3 regions of the Exiguobacterium sp. EA-TM-5 genome follow, and region 3 is predicted to be linked to each of the others. Evidence: riboswitches for the same ligand, from Rfam matches in the RefSeq annotation. Region 3 holds a riboswitch; each other region holds the start of a gene.
What was found. A riboswitch is a leader RNA that binds a small molecule or an ion and turns the genes downstream of it on or off. The one in region 3 is predicted to bind S-adenosylmethionine.
Positions count from the first base shown of each region.

Region 1: linked by a shared signal. The riboswitch ahead of metK (methionine adenosyltransferase) and the one ahead of ACV3PA_RS04315 (methionine ABC transporter ATP-binding protein) in region 3 are both predicted to bind S-adenosylmethionine.
Region 2: linked by a shared signal. The riboswitch ahead of ACV3PA_RS02910 (amino acid permease) and the one ahead of ACV3PA_RS04315 (methionine ABC transporter ATP-binding protein) in region 3 are both predicted to bind S-adenosylmethionine.

Region 1 is NZ_CM132670.1:1,239,239-1,247,381, forward strand. Features, by position in the region: gene ytkD (RNA deprotection pyrophosphohydrolase) at 1-388, shown strand, start outside; gene ACV3PA_RS06410 (alpha/beta hydrolase family protein) at 360-1,124, shown strand; gene ACV3PA_RS06415 (EAL and HDOD domain-containing protein) at 1,291-2,544, shown strand; gene pckA (phosphoenolpyruvate carboxykinase (ATP)) at 2,770-4,338, opposite strand; SAM riboswitch class I at 4,573-4,699, shown strand; gene metK (methionine adenosyltransferase) at 4,828-6,036, shown strand; gene ACV3PA_RS06430 (GNAT family N-acetyltransferase) at 6,174-6,662, shown strand; gene ACV3PA_RS06435 (serine aminopeptidase domain-containing protein) at 6,741-7,445, shown strand; gene ACV3PA_RS06440 (tRNA 5-(aminomethyl)-2-thiouridylate-methyltransferase MnmM) at 7,497-8,072, opposite strand.
Region 2 is NZ_CM132670.1:535,957-544,099, reverse strand. Features, by position in the region: gene mmuM (homocysteine S-methyltransferase) at 1-207, opposite strand, end outside; gene ACV3PA_RS02910 (amino acid permease) at 182-1,585, opposite strand; SAM riboswitch class I at 1,663-1,764, opposite strand; gene ACV3PA_RS02905 (ketopantoate reductase family protein) at 1,801-2,718, opposite strand; gene ACV3PA_RS02900 (GntR family transcriptional regulator) at 2,901-3,617, shown strand; gene gntK (gluconokinase) at 3,610-5,151, shown strand; gene ACV3PA_RS02890 (GntP family permease) at 5,176-6,522, shown strand; gene gnd (decarboxylating NADP(+)-dependent phosphogluconate dehydrogenase) at 6,543-7,943, shown strand.
Region 3 is NZ_CM132670.1:796,795-804,937, forward strand. Features, by position in the region: gene ACV3PA_RS04285 (C40 family peptidase) at 1-158, opposite strand, end outside; gene rho (transcription termination factor Rho) at 513-1,886, shown strand; gene ACV3PA_RS04295 (type B 50S ribosomal protein L31) at 1,978-2,223, shown strand; gene ACV3PA_RS04300 (DedA family protein) at 2,260-2,910, opposite strand; gene ACV3PA_RS04305 (thymidine kinase) at 3,094-3,708, shown strand; gene ACV3PA_RS04310 (alpha/beta hydrolase) at 3,789-4,547, opposite strand; SAM riboswitch class I at 4,615-4,716, opposite strand; SAM riboswitch class I at 4,966-5,069, shown strand; gene ACV3PA_RS04315 (methionine ABC transporter ATP-binding protein) at 5,157-6,185, shown strand; gene ACV3PA_RS04320 (methionine ABC transporter permease) at 6,175-6,825, shown strand; gene ACV3PA_RS04325 (MetQ/NlpA family ABC transporter substrate-binding protein) at 6,846-7,664, shown strand; gene ACV3PA_RS04330 (M20 family metallopeptidase) at 7,687-8,143, shown strand, end outside.

The DNA of each region.
Region 1 (8,143 bases), 440 kb from region 3:
GGTCATTGCCGTGTACGAAGGAAAATGGTTGCTGACCCATCATAAGCAGCGTGGTTATGAATTTCCTGGTGGGAAGGTTGAACCGGGTGAGACGGCGGAAGAAGCCGCACGTCGTGAAGTAATGGAAGAGACCGGTGGGAAAATTGATTCCCTATCATATGTCGGACAATATCGTGTTGCCGGAAAAGGCGATACGATCATCAAAAACATTTATTTCGCGCAAATTGGATCGCTTTCGTCTCATCTTGCCGTGGATGAAACCGATGGTGCTTTTCTGTTCGAGGAACTTCCTGACCGTCTCGATACGAATCGACAATACAGCTTCATGATGAAGGACCGTGTCCTTCCGGAGACACTCCGTGTACTTAGCGAACGCCGATTGGTTTGAACTTCCGCGTCAAGGTCCGTTTCGGACGTTTCGGATGTTCTATACGACGGCAGACGGGGAACGAGTCGGTGCCTATATCGTACTTCCACAAGTCGCAAACGGACAGGGGATTCTCTACTTGCGTGGTGGCACGCGTTCGATTGGAATGGTCCGACCGACACGATTACTCGCGTTCGCACAGGCCGGCTTTTTTGTCATGGCACCTTTCTATCGAGGGAACTTAGGAGGGACGGGCAAAGAAGACTTCGGATACCATGATGTTGAGGACGCATGTAGCGCCTTTGATTGGTTGCAGCAACGTGTCTCGCATGTGCACGCATTCGGTTTTTCTCGTGGTGGACAGATGGCATTGCTACTGGCGCATCACCGTCCGGTTGCCCGTACGGTATCGTGGGCAGGAGTAACCGAGTTGACATGGACCTATGAAGAGCAGAAGACGATGCAAAAGATGTTGCGCCGCTATACGGGAGGTACACCAGACACCGTTCCTGAGGCATACGAGGTGCGTTCACCGCTCCGTGTCCCTCCGCAAGGTGAGGTACTGTTGATTCACGGTGCATATGACGAGAACGTTCGTTTACGACACGCAACGGCTTATGCTGCGCGTCATCCCATGCAGACAACACTTCAGACCTACGCTTATGCGCATCAATTCCCGATTCATGAAAAATTACGTGTGACGCAGAATGTGTTGAGGTGGTTTGAGAGTGGTATATGGAATCCCAATAAAAGCTGATATTTCAAGCAGTACGACGGACGTCGTGCTGTTTTTTTTGTACTACGGAAAATAGAAAGGAATTAAAAAAAGAACATTGATATGTTGTAAAAAACAATAATCTCCTAAAAAGTAAACTTTGATATAATAGATACCATCTGAGAATAATAGAGGGGGCAGGAGAACGATGGATATCTTATTAGCACGTCAACCCATCGTTAATCGAGTAGGTTCGATTGATGCATTTGAACTATTATATCGATCGATTGAACAAATAAGCGTGTTCGATGGTGATCTAGCGACGATGGATGTGTTGACGAATACACTCGTTCATATGGGGGTTGATCATGTAGCAGAAGGTAAGAAGCTATTTGTCAATTTCACGGCAGACCTGTTGAAAAGTGATTTGATTCATTACCTAGATCCGGAACGATTCGTAATTGAAATTTTGGAAACTGTTGAGATCGATACGGAAATTTTATCTGTTCTCCACGATTGGAAGGAAGCAGGCTTTACGTTAGCACTCGATGATTTTGTGACGGATTTACTTCGACAACATGGAGCGGAATTGTTTGCGTTGATCGATTTAATCAAAATCGACATCGAGGCAATTTCCCCTCGCGAGCAAAGCGCTATTCTGCATATCGTCCGCCGTAATTATCCTCACATCCGAATGCTTGCCGAGCGTGTCGAAACACACGAAGATCATACACGTTGCCTCGACATGGGATATGACTGGTTTCAGGGCTATTTTTATGCGAAACCGATGCTGATGAAGGGAAAAGCCGTCCCACCACAACTACCGGTTTTGTTAAAAATGTTGAAATGGCTTGATACGGATGAAAAGTACGATGAGGTTGTTGATGAGATTGAAGCTAATCCATATATTAGTATTCAAGTGCTTCAACTAATTAACTCTCCAGGAATGGGCTTACGTAATACTGTCAGTTCCGTTCGTCAAGCTATCTCACTACTCGGCTTCTCGCAACTCAAAAGTTGGATTTCGTTGATTGTTTTACGGGAGATGAAGCTTGCCAGTCCCTATGAATGGTCAAATGAGTTATTACGATCCTCTTTACACTGTGCGAAGCTCTGTGAACTATTTGCAAGGGAAACACGAACGCTAAAGCCAGAGAGTGCTTACATGATTGGTTTGTTGTCACACATCGATGCGTTATTGTCTGTTGATATCGACGACATCATCGATCAATTGCCAATTGAAGATTCTCTGAAAATCGTTTTACAAGGGAAAGACCATCCATTTCGAGATTGTTTAGTGCTCGCGATTAGTGCGGATCGTGGTGATTTTGATCAATTCGAACTGCTTAGTCAGCGTTTACATGTATCGCTTCCACGAGCCTATGCGCTATTGACGGAAAGTCAGGAGTGGCTCATGCAAAGAGAAAAACATATTCAAGAAGAATCGGATTCAATCATATAACTAAAAAAAGAACCTGAAGGCTCTTTTCTAAACATAATACAACGTGTGATCATTCTCTTGATTGAGTAGGATTACACGTTTTTGTTCGTCTCGTAGCGTCTGATAGGAAGAATTTCTGAGGATCAAGAAATGACTAAAAAATCTGAGCCCGATATTTTCGGACTCAGATTTACTAACAAAATGATTCAGGATCTAACTTTTTGGTATAACTCAGAAATCTCGATTTTATAGACGTGGACCAGCTGACTTAATCGCATCCGTCGCACTTTCGAAACGAAGGAAGTTATGTTGGAATTTTTCAGCAAGCGAACGTGCTTGTGTGTTGTACTCGTCGGAGTTTGACCAGACGCGTACAGGGTTGAGTAATTCACTTGGAACACCTGGAACTTCAAGAGGCATATGAAGTCCGAAGATTGGGTGTTCTTCAGTCGGAATCGTTGCAAGCGTGCCATTGACAGCAGCATTGACCATCGTGCGTGTATACGATAGTTTCATTCGACTGCCTGTTCCATAAGCACCACCTGTCCAGCCAGTGTTGACGAGATAGACGGTAACACCGTGACGATCAATCAATTCCCCAAGCATCGTTGCATATTTTTCAGGCATGAGTGGAAGGAACGGTGAACCGAAGCACGTCGAGAATGTTGCTTCTGGCTCCGTGACACCACGTTCTGTCCCAGCGAGTTTTGATGTATAACCTGAGAGGAAGTGATACATCGCTTGTTCTTTCGTCAATTTACTGATCGGAGGCAAGACACCGTACGCATCAGCCGTCAAGAAGACGATTGTCTTTGGATGACCAGCGCGTGATGGAACAGCGATGTTATCGATCGCCGTGATCGGATAAGCGGCACGTGTATTTTCCGTCAACGATGTGTCATCGTAATCAGGATGACGGGCTTCATCGAGCACGACGTTTTCAAGGACTGTTCCGAAGCGGATCGCGTCAAAGATTTGTGGTTCTTTTTCACGCGACAGGTTAACCGTCTTCGCATAACACCCACCTTCGATGTTGAAGACGCCATCGTGTGACCAACCATGCTCATCGTCACCAATCAATTGGCGGCTATCATCAGCGGAAAGGGTGGTCTTACCAGTACCGGATAGACCGAAGAACAAAGCGACGTCTCCTTCGTGTCCAACGTTTGCCGAACAGTGCATCGAAAGAACGTTCTCTTGTGGTAAGAGGTAGTTCATGACGGAAAAGATTGATTTTTTGATTTCGCCGGCATACTCCGTTCCACCGATCAAGACGATCCGGTGTTCGAACGACATCGCGATGAACGTCTCAGAGTTCGTTCCATCAACGGCAGGATCTGCCTTGAAATGTGGTGCGTAGACGACCGTAAACGGTTCGAAGGCAGCCACTTCAGGATATTCGCGTAAAAAGAGTTGTTTGGCAAAGAGGTTATGCCAAGCGTATTGTGTGAGCACACGAACCGGAAGGGTGAAGTGCGTATCTGCACCAGCAGCAGCTTCTGTGTAGTAGAGCTGATCGGCTTCGTTCATGTAACGAAGAACCTTTTGTAACAATTGTTCAAATTTATCTCCATCCATTGGTTGGTTAACATGACCCCAATCAATGTGAGACTCGCAGGAAGAATCACGGACGATGAACTTATCTTTTGGTGAACGACCTGTAAATTTCCCCGTTTCTACAGATAATGCGCCGTTCTCAGCAAGGACACCTTCTTCGTTTCGAATCGCATGTTCGACAAGTTCAGCAACAGATAGTTGTTTGAACACATGCTCTTTCTTGAGTAGTTCTTCGATATTCAGGACCGTCATCGGCATCCTGACCCCACCTTTCCCCTACGTTGGTTTTGGCTCACTGCATTTAGTATGACACATTCATTATATATGACATACTAAAGAGAGAGCAATCATTTTCTGATGCTGATTTCTATTTATCTGGAAACGCTTTCAGCATTAACAGTTTAACATCTCTTACAAAAAGTTTCGACTAGAATTTGAAACCTTGCTTGACAGAGTAGGTACAACTTTATATCATGTAATTCGTAACGGATACTCTTATTCTGAGCAGGTGGAGGGAACAAGGCCCGAAGAAACCCGGCAACCGTCCTACATTAATTCATATATTAATGAGGGAAAAGGTGCTCTCCTGAAGCGAAGTAAACACTTCGAACGATAAGAGGGTAAAGGAAGAACGCACAACCTTTCCCTGACCATTTTTTGGACTTGGAAAGGTTTTTTTCATTTTACCGTCCCACTCAACTAGGGGAAATGAGTACACCGTCAAATTCTTTTTTGGGAGGGTCATACATGACAAACCTTAATCGCCGACTATTCACGTCGGAGTCAGTCACTGAAGGTCATCCAGATAAAATCTGTGACCAAATTTCGGATTCAATTCTCGATGCAATCCTCGCAGCGGATCCAAACGCACGTGTTGCAGCAGAAACTTCTGTTACAACAGGTCTCGTTCTCGTTGCAGGTGAGATCACGACATCAACTTACGTCGACATTCCAAAAGTCGTTCGTGAAACGATTCGTGAAATCGGCTACACACGCGCGAAATATGGTTTCGACGCAGATACGTGTGCTGTATTGACATCAATCGATGAGCAATCAGCAGACATCGCTCTTGGTGTCGACCAAGCGCTTGAAGCACGTGAAGGTAGCATGTCTGATGCAGAAATCGATGCAATCGGTGCAGGAGACCAAGGTCTCATGTTCGGTTATGCAACGAAAGAAACACCCGAACTCATGCCACTTCCAATCTCACTTTCGCACCGTCTCGCACGCCGTTTGGCAGAAGTGCGTAAAAACGGTCAACTCGACTACCTTCGTCCGGACGGAAAAACACAAGTCACGGTCGAATACAACGAGAACAACGAGCCGGTTCGTGTCGATACGATCGTCATCTCGACACAACACGCGGAAGAAGTCACGCTTGAGCAAATCCAAGCTGACTTGAAAGAACACGTCATCACACCAGTCATCCCGGCTGAATACATCGACGCAGCAACGAAATTCTTCATCAACCCAACTGGTCGTTTCGTCATCGGCGGACCACAAGGAGATGCTGGATTAACGGGTCGTAAGATCATCGTTGATACGTATGGTGGATACGCACGCCACGGCGGTGGAGCATTCTCTGGTAAAGATCCAACAAAAGTCGACCGTTCAGCTGCATACGCAGCACGTTACGTCGCGAAGAACCTCGTTGCTGCAGGTCTTGCAGACAAAGCAGAAGTTCAACTCGCATACGCAATCGGTGTCGCACACCCAGTATCAATCGCGGTTGATACATTCGGCACAGGAAAACTTCCTGAAGCACAACTCGTCGAATTGATTGCTGAAAACTTCGATCTTCGTCCGGCTGGAATCATCAACATGCTTGATCTCCGTCGTCCGATCTATCGTCAAACAGCTGCATACGGTCACTTCGGTCGTACAGATGTTGAGCTTCCATGGGAGCAAACAGATAAAGCGGCAGTTCTTGAAGAACAAGCAAAACGCTTCGCATAAGCAATACGTCCGGAAATCCTTAAAGGGTTTCCGGACTTTTTTGTTTCCACGGAACTTTGCAGGAGACGAATGTTTTTTCTAGAAGAGGGTAAAAGTACATGAGTCAATCCGTACGAATAAAAAGGGGGGTTCCGATTATGGAAATACGCGAAGCAATTCCAGCTGATGCAGGACGTATTCATGATATCGCCATCACATCTTGGTTGGATACGTATGAAGAAATCTATTCTGAACGCTCGAAAGCTCATTTCGTGCAGGAAGCGTATCCGCAAGAGGAGGTTGTTCGTGCGATCCGGACGGCGGAAGAAGCACGGGGAGAGTATTTTTATGTCGGAATCATCGATGAGGAAGTCGTCGGATTCATTCATGCTGTTGATGTCGAGGGAACATGGGAAATCATTCGTCTATACGTTTTGCCAAAATATCAGCAAAACGGGATCGGAAGACGTCTGATTCGTGAACTCGAACGACAAGGAGCTGTCCCACTCGAAGTTTACGTGGAGGCACGTAATTATAAAGCACGTCAGTTCTTGACCTCATTCGGTTTTGAGGAATTGAGCGAGATGACAGAAGAAGTGTTTGGTCAAGCAGAGTCTGTCATTCGACTTCGCCATATTGCGTCGTGAAATCCGTCTTGGGACGGTTTCGTGTGCGTCTGAAATAAGGTATCGTGAAAAGGAAGTATGAATTGAAGAGGTGAGTTTGTGGTTGAACAACCAACAGGAATCATCGTATTAATCTATCCATTGCAATTACGTGCTCGTCCGAGTGAAGCCTTGATTCGTGTGCTCGAACGAGAGTATGAAGTGTTACTCGTCGACGCACCACGTCGCATCTCGTTTGAAGAGCATGGTCAACTATTGAAAGAAGCATTACGCGAAGCCGGGAAACGAAAGCTACCGATTCATATCGTTGCTTGTAGCATGGGCGCACTCGTCGTCAATCGTCTTCTACAAGAATATGAATTACCGGTCGCAAGCCTTGCATTCATTTCACCGTTGTTTGATTGGCATCCGTCAAAACAACTTGGGGGTGTCAAACAAGTTTTCGCGAGTGCATTTGATCGTTTCCGTCCTGATGCGCCACTCGGTACATTGCCGTTTGGTCAAAGTACGGAAGATACCGTTCGGATTGGTGAGTTGACGTATGCACAATATCGAGAAATCGAAGAGGAAATCGTCGTACATGATGAGGAGCGAAAAAAATTACCTCGTGTCAACTTAGCATGTTTTTATGCACCGGACGATCAGTTCGCAGACGTCAAGTTGACGCTCGAAGTATGTCGGAAAATGGGTGGCGATCAGATTTACTTACAGCGCCTACATGGTTTTCCGCATTTCAGCTTCGAACGATTGAATACACGATTTGCAGAAAAATTGTTGCTGTTCTTTAAATTAGTCGAAGAGTGAAAAAAGTGATGGTTTCCATAGTGGAAGCCATCACTTTTTTCATTTCTACTGTCAGCGCATTTTTTTCTCAATCGCGATGATGAACGGTGGATGATTCTGTTGATTCAAGAAGCGGTACTGAAGGACAGCGTAATCTTGCTGATCAAGAGCCGTCACGTAATCAAGCACAGCGTCGCGCTCTCGTTTTCCTTCAAGGTGACCATGATAGACGACGAGGACGACAAGACCACCAGGAGCAAGGACCGGGAGGAGAGCATCGAGCGCTTCAAGCGTCTCTTCACCTGTCGTCGTGATCGACTTATCGCTTCCGGGAAGATATCCGAGATTGAAGACACCAGCACGAACCGGACGTTGTTCGTCTGATAAACGGGCACCGACATGGATGTGACTCTCGTGATAAAGATCGACGCGTTCTAACATTCCAGCTTCGTCGAGACGACGTGTCGATTCCTCGATGGCTTGTGCTTGAACATCGAACGCAAGGACTCGACCTTCTGGGCCGACGCATTCTGCTAAGAATTGTGTGTCATGCCCATTTCCAGCAGTCATGTCGACGACACAGTCTCCGGGTTCGATGACGGACTCAAGCAATTGTTTGGTATAAGGTAGTACACGGGCAAGTGGCATGGCATAGACTCCTGTTCCTATGGTCTGTTTTTCTCTTTAATAAATGATTATCGTGTGTATGATTCCTCTTG
Region 2 (8,143 bases), 260 kb from region 3:
GGTGATCGCGACATCGGCACCTACTTCGAAGTAATCGTTATGGACACGCTCAATCTGTTCTGGTGCTTCGATCAAGAGACGCGCTGACCAGAGCGGATCGTTCAGGTCAAATCCCTTTTGTTCGAGTTCGGTCGCAAGCGCTCCATCTAAAATCAGGAAGGGAACTTTCTGTAATCGTTGGTCAACTGGATTTTTGATTCGGGACATCTTCAACACTCCGTTTCTGAGAAGAATTCGTGAACGCATAAACGACATAACAGATCACGATGAATGGAATACCGCAGTACAAAGCAATACGTTGTGTCGGATCAAATCCGATCCCAATTAGGGAAATCAAACAGACAACGAAGGCTGCAATCGGTACGAATGGAAACAGTGGTGTACGATAGACCAATTCGTCGACCGTATGCCCTTCGCGGAGGAATTGTTTCCGGAAGCGATATTGCGCAACGCTGATACTCATCCAGACGACGACGACAGCAAGTCCGGAAATCGAGACGAGCGCGATATAGACACTTCCTGCTGCATAGATGCTAGACAGCAAGGCAAGTCCTCCACCGAGCATGCTGAACAATACAGCTCGAAGTGGAACTCCGCTTGGCGTCACCTGGGCGAAGAAGCGCGGAATCATCCGTTCGTTCGCAAGCGACCAAAGCATCCGTGAGGCCGCGTAAAGTCCCGAGTTCGCTGCCGATAAGATCGCCGTCAAAATGACAAAGTTCATCACGTCTGCTGCGTAGGGAATACCGATCCGTTCAAATACGGCTACAAATGGACTTTCGAGTACGCCCTTTCCTTCCGTTGGCAACAAGACGGCTAATACGATGATCGTACCAACGAAAAAGAGAACCAATCGTAGAATCGTCGTCCGGATTGCAAGCGGAATCGTCCGTTTCGGATCGACTGCTTCACCCGCTGCTACACCAATTAATTCTGTGCCCGAGTAAGCAAAGTTCACTGCGAGCATCGTCATGAAGATGACGAAAGCGCCATTCGGGAACAATCCACCTTCGGTTAACGAAGAAAAGAATGGGGCTGGACTACCATCTTGCAGTGGAATGAAGCCGACGATGGCTCCTGCACCAAGTAAAATGAAAGCAATGATCGTTACGACCTTAATAGCGGAGAACCAAAATTCGACTTCAGCAAAGACACGGACCTTCAAAACGTTAATACCAAGGATCATCGTAGCGAATAATGCACTGAACACCCAGACAGGAACGGATGGGAACCAACGCTGCATCAAAATGCCTGCTGCCGTGAATTCTGAACCGAGGGCGACCGTCCACGTCAGCCAGTAGAGCCAAGCCACTGTATAACCTGTGCCGGGTCCGATATACTTTGTCGCGTATTTATGGAATGAACCAGTTTCCGGCATATGTACAGCCAGTTCACCGAGACTTAACATGACGAGATAAACGACGACGGCCCCAATTAAGTAAGACAGAATCGTTCCGACGCGCCCTGCTTGTTCCAATGTATAACCCGTACTTAAAAATAATCCTGTTCCAATAACACCACCTAACGACAGCATGATCAGATGACGTGATTCCATCTTTCGTCGAAAAGCCCCGCTCGTTTTCATGAATCCATTTCCTCCTCATTCCACCTATTTCAAACAAAAAACGCATCCTCACGGATGCGTCGGTCGACAATTCGGAAATCTTATCGATCGGGTGCAGCACCCGCAGGAATTAGCACAGTATCTTTCGACCTGTTGCTGAGGTTTCATAGGGCCAGTCCCTCCACCTCTCTGGATAAGTATGTAATTGTTCCTAACCATATCAGAATGCAGATAATTCAGTCAACATGCATTTCTTGATTTTTTTGATAGATTCCTAAATTTGACTCGATGAGTTGAAGATGACGTTGAGACATTGTTTTTAGTAAAGTAGTAAAAAAGTGATCAACTTCTACTCGTTGACCTTTTTCCATATCCCGCAACATCGACGATTTCATCTTATCTTCCATTGCATTCATTTGTTTCATCAGTACAGCTTCTACATCATCATTGAAGACCGCACCCTGTTCTTCCATTGCCTGTTTCGATTCCTTCATGACGTCTATGATCATCTGACGCCCGACAGGTTCTTGCCGAATCGGACCGATGGCAGAGCGAAATAGTGTCGTCACGCCAGCGAATGTCGAAATGAACAGATATTTTTGCCACATGTCATCCATGATGTGCGTTGAGTACGCCATCGGCGCCTTTGCTTTCGCAAAACGTGTTGCAATTTCCTCCAGACGAGCTGTTGGTTTACCGATCCGTGAACCAAATAACAGCCGGTGTGACGGACTTGTCTGTACAATACGCCCTTCTGTATCAAGCGTCGATTCAATGAAGCAAAGACCACCGAGCACTCGATCTTCTCCGAAGACTTCTGTTAACCGGCGAATATGTTGCATCCCGTTTAATAACGGAATGATATATGTATCCTCCGAAACGAATGGCGCAAGATCCTTCAATACGTCATCTAAGTGATAAGCCTTCGTCGAAAGCAAGACGACGTCGAATGTATGATCCGGTTGCATGTCGCGCGTCACTAACTGAGGCGTGATCGTGATATCACCGTGAGGACTAGTGATTTGCAGTCCTGTTTTTTGTAGCTGTTCATAACGTTTCGGACGAACGAGGAATGTCACCTGTTCACCTTTTTCAGCAAGACGACCTCCGAAATATCCTCCGACTGCCCCTGCACCTACGACTAAAATATGCATATGTACGATCTCCTCCTTATTTGTTCTACACGTCACTTACTTCTTCACCCTAACATATCGAAAACGATTTTCCTGATTCCTGCTTGAATCACTAAAATTTAAGTTAAGCGTTTGCATTTCAGAAAAAAACGTTTATACTAACTTGTATACAAGTATACTAACTTTAGAAATCAGGTGATTCCATGTCAGAACTGTTATATCCCTTGAAATGGTTATCAAAAGCTTCCGCTGGCGATCGTGTTGCATACGAGCTACGGATGCGCATCATTTCAGGAAGTATTGAAAGCGGTACCATTTTATCTGAAAACAAGTTAGCCTCTGACTTTTCCGTTAGTCGCTCACCCATCCGTGATGCGTTAAAGATCCTTGCATCCGAACAGTTGATTCGATTGGAACGGATGGGGGCGGTCGTCGTCGGTTTATCCGAGCGCGATATCCAGGAAATCTATGATGTCCGGCTGCTCATCGAGACGTTCGTCTTTGAGCGACTCGTCAAGATCGAACGATCGGAGCTCGTTCGTGAACTCAGCAAAATTCTCGAAATGATGAAGGTCGCTATTAAATATAAGGATGCCGATGAATTTTCATTCCAAGATGTGCTGTTTCACGAAACAATCATTCGCTCGATTGACCACGGGTATGTCAGTATGATTTGGCAAAACCTTAAACCGGTCATGGAAAGTTTCATCCTCCTATCGATGCGGGTACGATTCGAGGAAGACATCGAAGACTTCGAACGCATCCTCGCGAACCACGCCCTGTACATCGAAGCGATCGAGACAGGAGATCGTGAACGGATGGTCGCTTCCTTGCATCAGAACTTTGATGATGTCCAGGAAGTCGAAGATCTCTGGAAAACGCAACAAATGATGTCGAAAGGAGTCGATTCACATGACTGAATACATGTTAGGCGTCGATATCGGAACGACGAGCACGAAGGCGGTCTTATTTACGACAAAAGGAGAGGTCATCGGACAAACGAATGTCGGTTATCCACTCCATACGCCGAATCGTTCGACGGCAGAACAAGATCCGGAAGAAATTTTTGATGCCGTACTCGAATCGATCCGCTTGATCACAAAACGTCATCCGAGCATGCCACCGAAGTTCGTCGCATTCAGCAGTGCCATGCACAGTTTGATTGCAATGGACGCACAACACCAACCATTGACTGCCTGTATCACGTGGGCGGACAGTCGGAGTGAAGCATGGTCGAACAAAATTAAGGAACAGTACGGTCTGTCGATTTATCATCGGACCGGTACACCGATTCATCCGATGTCACCGCTCAGTAAAATCAGTTGGCTCGTCGAAGATCGTCCGGAACTCCATGCTCAGACGAAAAAATATATCGGGATCAAGGAATTCGTTTTCCAACGACTATTCGGCAGATATGTCATCGATCATTCTCTCGCTTCAGCAACAGGTCTCTTCAATATTCATGAATTAGCCTGGGATACGGGCGCGTTACACGTCGCCGGAATCGATGCGAGCTATTTATCGGAACCTGTACCGACGACGACGTCATGCACCGGACTGAATGCCGATTATGCACGACAAATGGGACTGTCCGTTGATACACCATTTTTAGTCGGTGCCAGTGACGGTGTCCTTTCTAACTTAGGTGTCAACGCGATTCGCAAGGGGGAAATTGCGATCACAATCGGAACAAGCGGTGCTATCCGGACGATCATTGATCGACCGCAGACCGATGAAAAAGGACGGACGTTCTGTTACGCCCTGACCGAAGACCACTGGGTCATCGGCGGACCTGTCAATAACGGTGGAATGGTTTTACGGTGGATCCGAGATGAACTCGCTTCAGCAGAAGTCGAGACAGCGAAACGTCTCGGCATCGATCCGTACGCTGTCCTGACGAAGATTGCCGAGCGCGTCCGTCCGGGATCTGATGGACTGTTGTTCCACCCTTACTTGTCCGGTGAACGAGCACCGCTTTGGAATCCGGATGTCAGTGGTTCATTCTTCGGTTTGACGCTCTCGCACAAAAAAGAGCATATGATCCGGGCAGCACTTGAAGGTGTCATCTACAATCTGTATACCGTCTTCCTTGCTCTAATTGAGTGCATGGACGGTCCCGTGACACGGATTCAGGCGACGGGTGGCTTTGCTCGTTCTGAAGTCTGGCGCCAAATGATGGCGGACATCTTTGAATCGGAAGTCGTCATTCCGGAAAGTTTTGAAAGTTCATGTCTCGGTGCTTGTATTCTCGGACTGTACGCGACTGGGGAAGTCGATTCGTTCGAAGTCGTCTCCGAGATGATTGGGGAAACACATCGCCATGTACCAAATGAAGAAGCGATGCATGAATACCGTCAGTTATTACCGATCTTCATTAGCTTGGCGCGGACATTGTCCGCGGATCATAAACGGATTGCTGCGTATCAACGGAGCTTGATTCAAGAAGAAAACTAACTTAATCTTTTGGGGGAAGTCATCATGCCTTTAGTCATCGTAGGAATTGGGATCGTTGCGTTGCTCGTTCTCATCATGGGGTTGAAATTAAATACGTTCGTCTCACTCATCATCGTGTCCTTTGGCGTTGCACTGTTACTCGGCATGCCGCTCGATCAGATCGTCAAAACGATCGAAGCTGGTATCGGAGGAACGCTCGGTCACCTAGCACTGATCTTTGGTCTTGGTGCCATGCTTGGAAAGCTGATCGCTGACGCCGGGGGGGCGCAGCGAATCGCCATGACACTTGTTGCACGATTCGGGGAAAAGAACATCCAATGGGCAGTCGTCGTCGCTTCGTTCATCATCGGGATCGCACTCTTCTTCGAAGTCGGCCTCGTTCTGTTGATTCCAATCGTCTTTGCGATTTCACGTCAACTTCGTGTCTCGATCTTATATCTCGGGATTCCGATGGTCGCTGCCCTATCCGTCACGCACGGATTCTTACCACCTCACCCAGGTCCGACCGTCATTGCTGGGGAGTATAAAGCAAATATCGGGGAAGTCTTATTGTATGGTTTCATCGTTGCTGTTCCAACCGTCATCATCGCCGGTCCAGTCTTTACGAAAATCGCGAAACGACTCGTACCTGAATCGTTTACACGGACAGGAAACATCGCGTCACTCGGGGAACAAAAAGAATTTGATTTAGAAGAGACACCAGGCTTCGGCATCAGTGTCTTCACTGCGATGCTACCGGTCCTCTTAATGTCGATCGCAACAATCTTCACACTTTTACAAGAAACACTCGGTTGGGGTGAAAACAGTGTCATCTCAGCGATTGAATTCATCGGGAACGCTTCAACGGCGATGTTGATTTCACTACTCGTCGCGGTCTACACGATGGGAATCGCCCGCAAGATTCCGATGCAATCGGTCATGGAATCTTGTACGACGGCGATCGCCCAAATCGGGATGATGCTATTGATCATCGGTGGTGGCGGTGCATTCAAGCAAGTCTTGATTGATGGTGGTGTCGGGAAATACGTCGCCCAATTATTTGAAGGATCAGCGTTATCTCCGATTCTACTCGCTTGGTTGATCGCTGCGATTCTGCGGATCTCACTCGGTTCCGCTACAGTCGCTGCCCTATCAACGGCAGGTCTCGTCATTCCGCTACTTGAGCAATCCGACGTCAACTTAGCGCTCGTCGTTCTCGCGACTGGTGCAGGTAGTCTGATCGCTTCACACGTCAACGATGCTGGTTTCTGGATGTTTAAAGAGTATTTCGGATTATCATTAAAAGAAACGTTTGCGACATGGACTGTGCTTGAGACGATCATTTCCGTTTGTGGACTTGGTTTCGTTCTTCTCCTCAGCCTCGTCGTCTAAAAAAAGGAGTCGTTCTACTTATGCAACATTCTATTGGAGTCATCGGTCTTGGTGTCATGGGCCGCAACTTAGCATTGAACATGGCGAGTCATCAAGAAGAAGTCGCCATCTATAACTACACACGTGATTTAACGGATGATCTCGTCGCACATGATGAAGGATTACCACTCCATCCGTACTACGACATTGAAGCATTCGTTCAGTCACTCGCTCGCCCGCGTAAAATTTTCATGATGGTTACGGCTGGTAGCGCGATTGATTCGGTCATCGAATCATTACTTCCGCATCTCGAAACAGGTGATATCATCATGGATGGTGGGAACTCGCACTTCCTCGATACAGAGCGTCGTTTTGATGAACTACAACGCCACGGGATCGAATACATCGGCGTCGGCGTATCGGGTGGTGAAGTCGGTGCACGGACCGGTCCTGCGATCATGCCGGGTGGATCAAAAGAAGCGTACGACCATGTGGCACCGATCTTGACGAAAATCGCCGCTCACGTCGAAGGTGATCCATGTTGCGTCTATATCGGACCGAAAGGCGCTGGTCACTTCGTCAAGATGGTTCATAATGGCATTGAATACGCCGACATGCAACTGATTGCAGAAGCGTACAGTTTCCTTCGCTTCCGTCTCGGACTTGATGTCACGGAAGTCGCAGACATCTTCGCTGAGTGGAATGCAGGCGAACTGAAAAGTTACTTGATCGAGATCACAGCGGATATCCTCCGGAAAACGGATGACGAGACAGGACAACCGTTAATCGATGTCATTCTCGATCAAGCCGGTCAAAAAGGAACCGGAAAATGGACGAGCCTGCAAGCCATTGATAATGGGATCGCCTCTTCGATCATTACGGAAGCCTTATTCGCGCGTTACCTCTCGGCTGTTAAAGAAGAACGCGTCGCAGCGTCTGCTGTCTTGAAGGGACCAGAAGACTTGTCATCGCTTGAGCGAGACGCGTGGGTCGAACGGATTCGTCAAGCGCTTTATATGGGGAAAGTCGCAGCTTACGCGCAAGGCTTTACCCAGTACCGGACATCGTCTGAATTGTACGACTGGAATCTACGGCTTGAAGAGATTGCCTTGATCTTCCGTGGCGGCTGTATCATCCGAGCAGACTTCTTGAACGTCATCAGTGAAGCGTTCAAAAATGATGCGAATCTCTCAAACTTGATGCTTGCACCGTTCTTCGCTGAGAAAGTACAGGCGTATCAAGAATCGTTACGCCATGTTGTCGCTGAGGGTGCTCTGTCTGGTTTCGCCCTACCATGTCTATCAACGTCGTTGACGTATTATGATAGCTACCGGACAGCAAATTCAAATGCCAACATGTTGCAAGCGCAACGCGATTATTTCGGCGCTCACACGTATGCTCGAACAGACCGCGAAGGCATCTTCCATACAGACTGGCAATAAGGAATACAGATCTCGACTCCTGTTTCATTTAGGCGTCGGGATTTCTTTTTTTGTTCACACAATCTTTATTGAAATAAGAATTTACCGATTATACCTTGACAAAAGTGTTGGTCTATATGAAATTAGTATTAGATTAGAATTATTCTAGTGTGATAAATACAGATTAACTGTATGCACTAGGACAGATTCTAAATATAGAA
Region 3 (8,143 bases):
ATGCTTGCTTTCGTAGAAGGTGCTGTTCGAACACGAAGACCGTTGTCCGTGATCTTGACCTTTGTGACTGTCGCTGCTTCAACTTTACCTGTACCCACTGATGTAAAACCTGAAACCACTAAGGCTGCTGTCGCGATCGATGCTAGAAAACGTTTCATGTTAAGAATTCCTCCGTTTAATGTAGTGTGTTGCGTCCGTAAGTTATATGATGAAATCATTAAGTGTGTGATTAAGCAGTAAACCTTACAACTGTGTAAGAATTTTGTCTGCAGGAATATCTTAGCATGTGCGCACTTGAAAACGTTTTTTCAGTTAGAAGACAAAATAGATGTTTTTGTAACATAACTGAAATAATATCTTCGAATATTACAAAGTAAGAAACGCAGAGGATTGTTGACGACGAATCAAAAAAAATATGATACCTTTAGTTCACGAAAGAAATTAGATACCTCCTAATGTATGTATGGAAGTATACTGAATGCAGTTGAATTTATAAAGAATAGGTGAAGAACATGCCAACAACTGATAAAAAAGATAAACCAGAACGTTCCTATACACTGGCTCAATTAAGCCAACTGACACTAAAAGAACTGTATGAAATCGCAAAGACGAAAAATGTCCCACAATATCGGGAAGCTCGTAAACGTGAGTTGATGTTCAAGATTCTCAAAGCACAGGCTGAATCGACTGGTCTTTATTTCCTCGAAGGGGTACTCGAAGTCATCCCTGGCAATCCACAAATGCAAAACGATGGTGGCTTCGGCTTCCTTCGTCCTATCAATTATTCCCAATCCTCTGAAGATATCTATATCGCAGCTTCTCAAATCCGACGCTTTAATCTACGTAATGGTGATGTCGTTACAGGTAAAGTCCGTCCACCGAAGGAAAACGAACGTTTCCAAGGACTACTTAGCGTGGAAGCCGTTAACGGTGAAGCACCGGATACAGCGCGTAATCGTTTATTCTTCCCGGCACTGACACCAATCTATCCGGATCGTTTGATGCGTCTTGAGACCGAACCGCGTCATCTATCTGTTCGTGTCATGGATATGATCGCACCGGTCGGATTTGGTCAACGTGGTTTAATTGTCGCACCACCAAAAGCAGGGAAAACATCATTACTCAAAGAAATCGCGAACTCGATTCAAGAGAATCATCCTGATGTCGAACTGATCATTCTCTTGATTGATGAGCGACCTGAGGAAGTGACAGATATCGAGCGTTCGGTTCCGGGAGCGGATGTTGTCAGCTCGACGTTTGACGAAACACCAGACAACCACGTTCGGATTTCAGAACTCGTGCTTGAGCGGGCAATGCGACTCGTCGAACATAAGAAAGATGTCGTCATCTTGATGGATTCAATCACGCGTCTGACACGTGCCTATAACTTAACGGTGCCGCAAAGCGGACGAACGCTCTCAGGCGGGATTGACCCAGCTGCATTCCATAAACCAAAACGGTTCTTTGGTGCGGCGCGAAACATCGAGCATGGTGGTAGTTTGACGATTCTTGCAACAGCACTTGTCGAGACAGGATCCCGTATGGATGATGTCATCTATGAGGAATTCAAAGGGACGGGGAACATGGAACTTCATCTCGATCGTAAGTTGTCGGAACGCAGAATCTTCCCAGCGATCGATATCCGGAAATCGGGTACACGTAAGGAAGAACTGTTGCTTCCAAAAGAGCAGCTTGATGCGCTCTGGACGATTCGCCGGACGATGAACGAGTCGAACGAGTTTGTCGATACGTTCCTACGAAAGATTCGTGATACGAAAAATAATGAAGAATTTTTCGTCGAACTTGAGAAAGAACAGAAGAAAGCGGTCCGACGCGCACCAGCAAAACCGCGTACCGTCAAGAAGGAAACACCGACGGAAAAATAACTATTGCGACGCATAAAAAAATCGTTTAGTATAGGAAGGTAACTTACTCTGGCTCAGCAAATGAACCAGGGCGGAAGGAGAGAAATCAACCATGAAACAAGGAATTCACCCTAACTACAACAAAGTAGTATTTATGGATTCAACGACTGAGTACAAATTCTTAAGCGGTTCTACTCGTTCTTCGAACGAAACAATCACTTGGGAAGATGGTAACGAGTACCCACTCATCCGTGTGGATGTGTCTTCAGACTCGCACCCATTCTACACAGGTCGTCAAAAGTTCAACGCGGCAGATGGTCGTGTCGATCGCTTCAACAAAAAATACGGCCGCAAGTAATGACTTGTCGGTTCTTAAAAAAACAGCCTGCCTCCATTACGGAAGCAGGCTGTTTTTGTATAGACTGAATTGTGAACGGTAAGCGAGATACGTCTTCAAGACGAACGAGAAGGCGATTCCACCAGCAATCCCGATTAGATACGGCATGACTTCAGGATGTGCCAAGATATAATCCACGACTTTATGGAACGAGAGATGACGACCGACGAAATAGCCGGCGCCCAAGAACACGCTGATCCAGATTAAAGCACCTGTATACGCGTAACTCGCAAACACGCGAAACGGCATTTTCGAGACACCTGCAAAAAAGGCAGAAAGCTGACGGAGACCAGGTATGTAGTAACCGATGATCAAAACGGATTTTCCGTAACGTCGAAATCCAGCTTCAGCGGAAAGGATATGTTTTTCTGAGATACGCATTTTCGGTCCGACGCGGTGCAGTAGTGGCATACCGAGTTTTAAACCGAGTAAATAACTAATCGTCATACCGATACAACTTCCTGCGTAAGCGGCAAGAATCGTACCGAACAGCGGTAGATTACCTTGATGCATCCAAAATCCGGACAAAACGAGTAGGGTCTCATCGGGAACCGGTAATCCCACGATACCACCTGCGAGAAGAACGGAGAGACCAAGGGCACCATATTGGTGCAGGATGTCATGTAAGAGATGATGAATCGGGGACACCTTCTTTCGTGAGAATCTTCTTCTTCAGTGTACAGGAAATAGGGGACCGTTGGAATGAAAGGACAAAAATTCTAGGGAAAGAAAAAATGAATTTTGATTTCCGGAAGTCAACCCTTTTTCTCAATACCGTTTCGAGCTATACTCGTTAAAGTGACTATTTTTAGAGGACGGTGTCGGACGATGATGCATGTAATAAATCAGTACGGCTGGATCGAAGTAATTTGTGGCAGTATGTTTTCCGGGAAATCGGAAGAGTTGATTCGTCGTGTCAGACGGGCGCAGTACGGCAAACTGCCTGTTCAAGTATTCAAGCCGGCGATCGACGACCGATACCACGAAGAACATGTCGTCTCTCACGTTGGTAATTCCGTCGTAGCGATTCCGATGGCGACGAGTCGTGATCTCTACGCAGCAGTAGCAGAAGAGACACAGATCGTCGGTATCGATGAAGTTCAATTCTTTGATGATGAAATCGTACAAGTCATCGAAGCACTCGCACAAGACGGAAAACGCGTCATTTGTGCAGGGCTTGATCAAGACTTCCGGGCAGAGCCATTCGGCAAGATGCCTGAATTACTGGCACGTGCAGAATTCGTGACGAAGCTACAAGCAATCTGTCTCTCCTGTGGGGATCCGGCTTCTCGGACACAACGTTTGATTGACGGAAAACCAGCGAACTATGATGACCCGATCATCCTAGTCGGTGCTTCAGAGTCGTATGAGCCACGGTGTCGCCATTGCCATGAGGTACCTGGAAAGCCGAAGCCACTTCAATCTGTGCAACACCAAGAAAATTAAAAAAAGACGGACCGTTTGCGGTCGTCCTTTGATTTAGCAGCTGTTCAATTCCATCCGGAAACGAATAGCTGCTTTTTAATTTATCCTGTTTCTTGCGAAAACTGACACGATTGTTCGATAAAGCGAATCGTCTCACGGACGATTACATCTTGGTCATGATCGAGTGTCGCGACGTGGTATGAATTGAGTAGACAGTAGCTTCGTTTATCATTCGTTCCGATATGACGGTGCAAGTAATCTGAACTCGACGGTGGAACGACGTGATCGGTTGCGGAATAAAGAATCAACGTCGGAAGGAGAATCGATCCCAAGCGTCCTTTCGTCTCATCCATCAAGCGGACGAGTTCGAACGCGCAACGACTTGGAACGAGATCGTAGATGATTTCAAAGGCGGACCGCTTGATATCCGGTGCCCCTTCCGGTAAGTACTGAGGACCGTCATCAAACGAGAGTGCTTCATACGACGGAACGGAAAGTGCGGCGTTGATCGTAATGATGCCGGCAAACGGAATCCCGTCAGCAGCGAGCGATAACGCGAGCGTCGCCCCCATCGATTGACCGATGACGAAAACTTGGTCGCATGTTTCTTGTAAACGTGAATAACCGTCTTGCAGGCTTTGTTTCCAACATCGTGCAGTCGATTGTTCGAACTCGCGGACGTTCGTTCCGTGTCCTCGCAAACGTGGCGCATAGACGGTAAAACCTTCAGCAGCAAATGCTTCACCGACGTCGCGGACACTTTGAGGAGTTGCGTTAAAACCATGACAGAGCAGGATTCCGATCGATCCACCTTGAAGATAAAATGCTTCAGCACCAGTCAATACAGGATAGTTCATCATTACTATTTTTCCTCCATTCATGAAAAAAACTCGTCGACGTCACTGCTTGGACGCCCACGAGTTTTTCACCGTATCATCCAAAGCCGCGCTTTGCTGGTCGGAGCACCTTACAGATTGCAGGTTGCCGTGAAGTCATAGAGCCAGGTCTCTCGTTCACTCTTGATAAATATCATATTGGAATTGTCGGATTAATCATTGAAACGATGGTAGCACGTTCGAAAATGACTTGTCAAATCGTTCTTGACGAATCATGATTCGTTCTTTAAGCTAATCCATAACTTGTCAATCAATCGATATGCGCCAAATGGATTATTTTTGAAAAGTTGGTTGACTTTTAAAGGTTCGACCCGTAATGTAAAAATTAGTTTTACGACATAAGCAACAACGCAACAACACACATACGAATTTCATACCGCAATACTTATCCAGAGAGGTGGAGGGACTGGCCCTGCGAAACCTCGGCAACAGACTCATTATGAGCACTGTGCCAATTCCATCAGACAAATGTCTGAGAGATGAGTGGAGTGGATTCTGCCACTGTGCGGATCCAGGTCTCTTCTTGTTTCTCAAGAAGGGACCTTTTTTTGTTGAATGAAGGGGGAAAATGGAATGATTGCATTTCATCAAGTCAAAAAAACGTACGTCACGAAGGATCAGACGATCGCAGCGCTCGACGGTGTCGACCTGACGATCGAGAAAGGCGAAATCTTCGGTGTCATCGGCTTTAGCGGTGCCGGGAAAAGTTCATTGCTCCGCTGCGTCAACCTGTTAGAACGACCGACGTCAGGAACCGTGACGGTCGATGGGGAAGATTTAACACAACTATCACCGAAGAAACTACGCCAAGCAAAACAGCGGATTGGGATGATCTTTCAACACTTCAATCTATTGAATGCGAACACGGTCTTTACGAATGTCGCGAAGCCACTCGTTCTCGCAGGCATCAAAAAAGATGAGATTCGCCGCCGGGTGACGGAGTTACTCGAATTCGTCGATCTGGCGGATAAGGCAGATCATTACCCGGATCAATTATCCGGTGGACAAAAGCAACGTGTCGGTATCGCTCGTGCACTAGCGACGCAACCATCCGTCCTTTTATGTGACGAAGCGACGTCAGCGCTCGATCCTCAGACGACACATCATATTCTGCAATTATTGAAACGAATCAATGCCGAATACGGGATCACGATTCTTTTGATCACCCATGAGATGGGCGTCATTCGGGAGATTTGCGACCGCGTCGCCGTCATCGAAGCCGGGAAGCTGATCGAGTCAGGAACAGTCTTTGATGTCTTTTCAAACCCGCAGACTGAGACAGCGAAAAACTTCGTCCGGTCCGTCATGCATGACGAGATTCCAGCATCGATTCGCCAGTTGATCGAATCACGGAATGCGAATCCAATCTATAAGATTCATTTCCTCGGTCATCACACAGGGCAGCCGCTCTTGTCACAAGTTGCGAAACGTTTTGATGTTGATGTCAACATTTTGCACGGTAGCATCACGGAGTTGCAGGAGACGCCGTTCGGCACTTTGCTCGTTGAATTAATTGGTGAAGCGACTGAAGTGAAACGAGCCTTACAGTACATTGATCAAGCACAAGTGACGGTCGAGGAGGTGCTAGCTGATGCTAGTTAATTACAGTGATATCTGGACAGCATTTTTGCAAACGATGACGATGGTATCCGTCTCACTCTTATTCTCGACCTTAATCGGCTTACCGCTTGGCATCTTGCTCGTCGTCACACGAAAAGGCGCATTACTTGAGAACGTCCCGCTATTCACGTTCTTCAATAGCATCGTCAATATCTTCCGCTCGATTCCGTTCATCATCTTACTCGTCGCGATCATCCCATTGACACGGTTGATCGTTCAGACGTCGATCGGAACCGAAGCCGCCATCGTCCCACTCGTCTTTTACGCCGCACCGTACATGGCACGGCTGATCGAAAGTTCCTTGCTTGAAGTCGATAAAGGTGTCCTTGAGGCAGCAGAAGCAATGGGCGCAACGCCATTCCAAACGATTTTCCGCTTCCTTTTACCGGAAGCACTCGGTTCACTCGTTCTTAACTTAACGATCGCGACGGTTGGGTTGATCGGGGCGTCAGCGATGGCAGGCGCGATCGGTGGCGGTGGACTGGGCGATTTAGCAATCACGTATGGTTATCAACGATTCGACACGAAAGTCATGATCATCACGGTCGGGATTCTCGTCATCTTAGTTCAAGGCTTACAGACGACAGGTAACATCGTCGCACGAAAAATTAGAAGACATTAATCAAAGGGAGCGATTCAGCCATGAAAAAAGCAGTAGCGATTGGAGCAACACTAACGACGATTTTATTTGCCGGGTGCTCAGCATCGGGAGAAGACGAAAAGACGATCAAACTCGGGGTCAGCGGTTCGGATACTCAAGTTTGGGACTACGTCGCGAAAAAAGCAGAGAAGGAGGGCATCAAAATCGAGCTCGTCAAGTTCTCTGATTATGTCCAGCCAAACATGGCACTGGCTGAGGGCGAGATCGACGCCAATGCTTTCCAGACGATTTCTTACTTCAACGCATTCAAGAAGGAACATAAGTTGAAGCTGTCACCGATCGCAACGACTGTCATTGCACCGATGGGCATTTACTCAGATAAATACAAGGACGTCAAAGACATTCCAGTCGGTGGCAAAATCGCTGTTCCGAACGAAGCAACAAACATGGGACGCGCCCTCTTATTACTGCAAGAAGCAGGTCTAATCAAGTTGCCGGACGACTTTGACGGCAATGGTTCAGTCGATAAGATCGTCGAAAATCCGAAGAAACTGAAAATCGTCCCAATCGTTGCGGGGCAAACACCGCGCGTCTTACCGGACGTCGCTGCGTCGATCATTAATAACGGTATTGCTGTTGACGCAGGACTCAATCCGATCAAGGACTCGATTGTCCATGAGAACGAAACAGCCAAACCATACATCAATATCATTGCAACACGGACGGAAGACAAGAACAAAAAAGAACTGAAAAAGATCGCGTCGCTTTACCAACAAAAAGATGTCGCGGCTTTCATTAAAAAAGAGTATAAAGGCAGCTCAATCCCGACGTTCGTTCCACTAAGTGACATCGGCGAATAAATTCAAAAGGAGAGTGGACAGTATGACGACACCAGTACGCACGACATGGGTAGAGACGATTGAACAGGACATCGAACAAAAACGGGAATCCTATCTTGAGACGAGTCACCGGATTCATGCGACACCGGAAATCGGTAACGAAGAATTCTTTGCTTCGCGACTACATGCAGAACGCCTGACGGCTGAAGGCTTTACGGTAGAACTTGGCGTCGCTGGGCACGAGACAGCGTTCTTTGCGAAAAAGTCGAGTGACCGACCAGGTGCGACGATTGCTTTTCTAGCCGAATATGATGCGTTGCCAGGCATCGGTCATGCATGTGGGCACAACATCATCGGAACGACGAGTGTCGCAGCAGCGATTGCGCTCAGTAAAGTACTCGATGAAGTCGGTGGGGGTGTCGTCGTCCTCGGGACTCCGGCTGAAGAAGGGGGACCAAACGGCAGTGCGAAAGGCAGTTTCGTCAAACATCAGTTGCTTG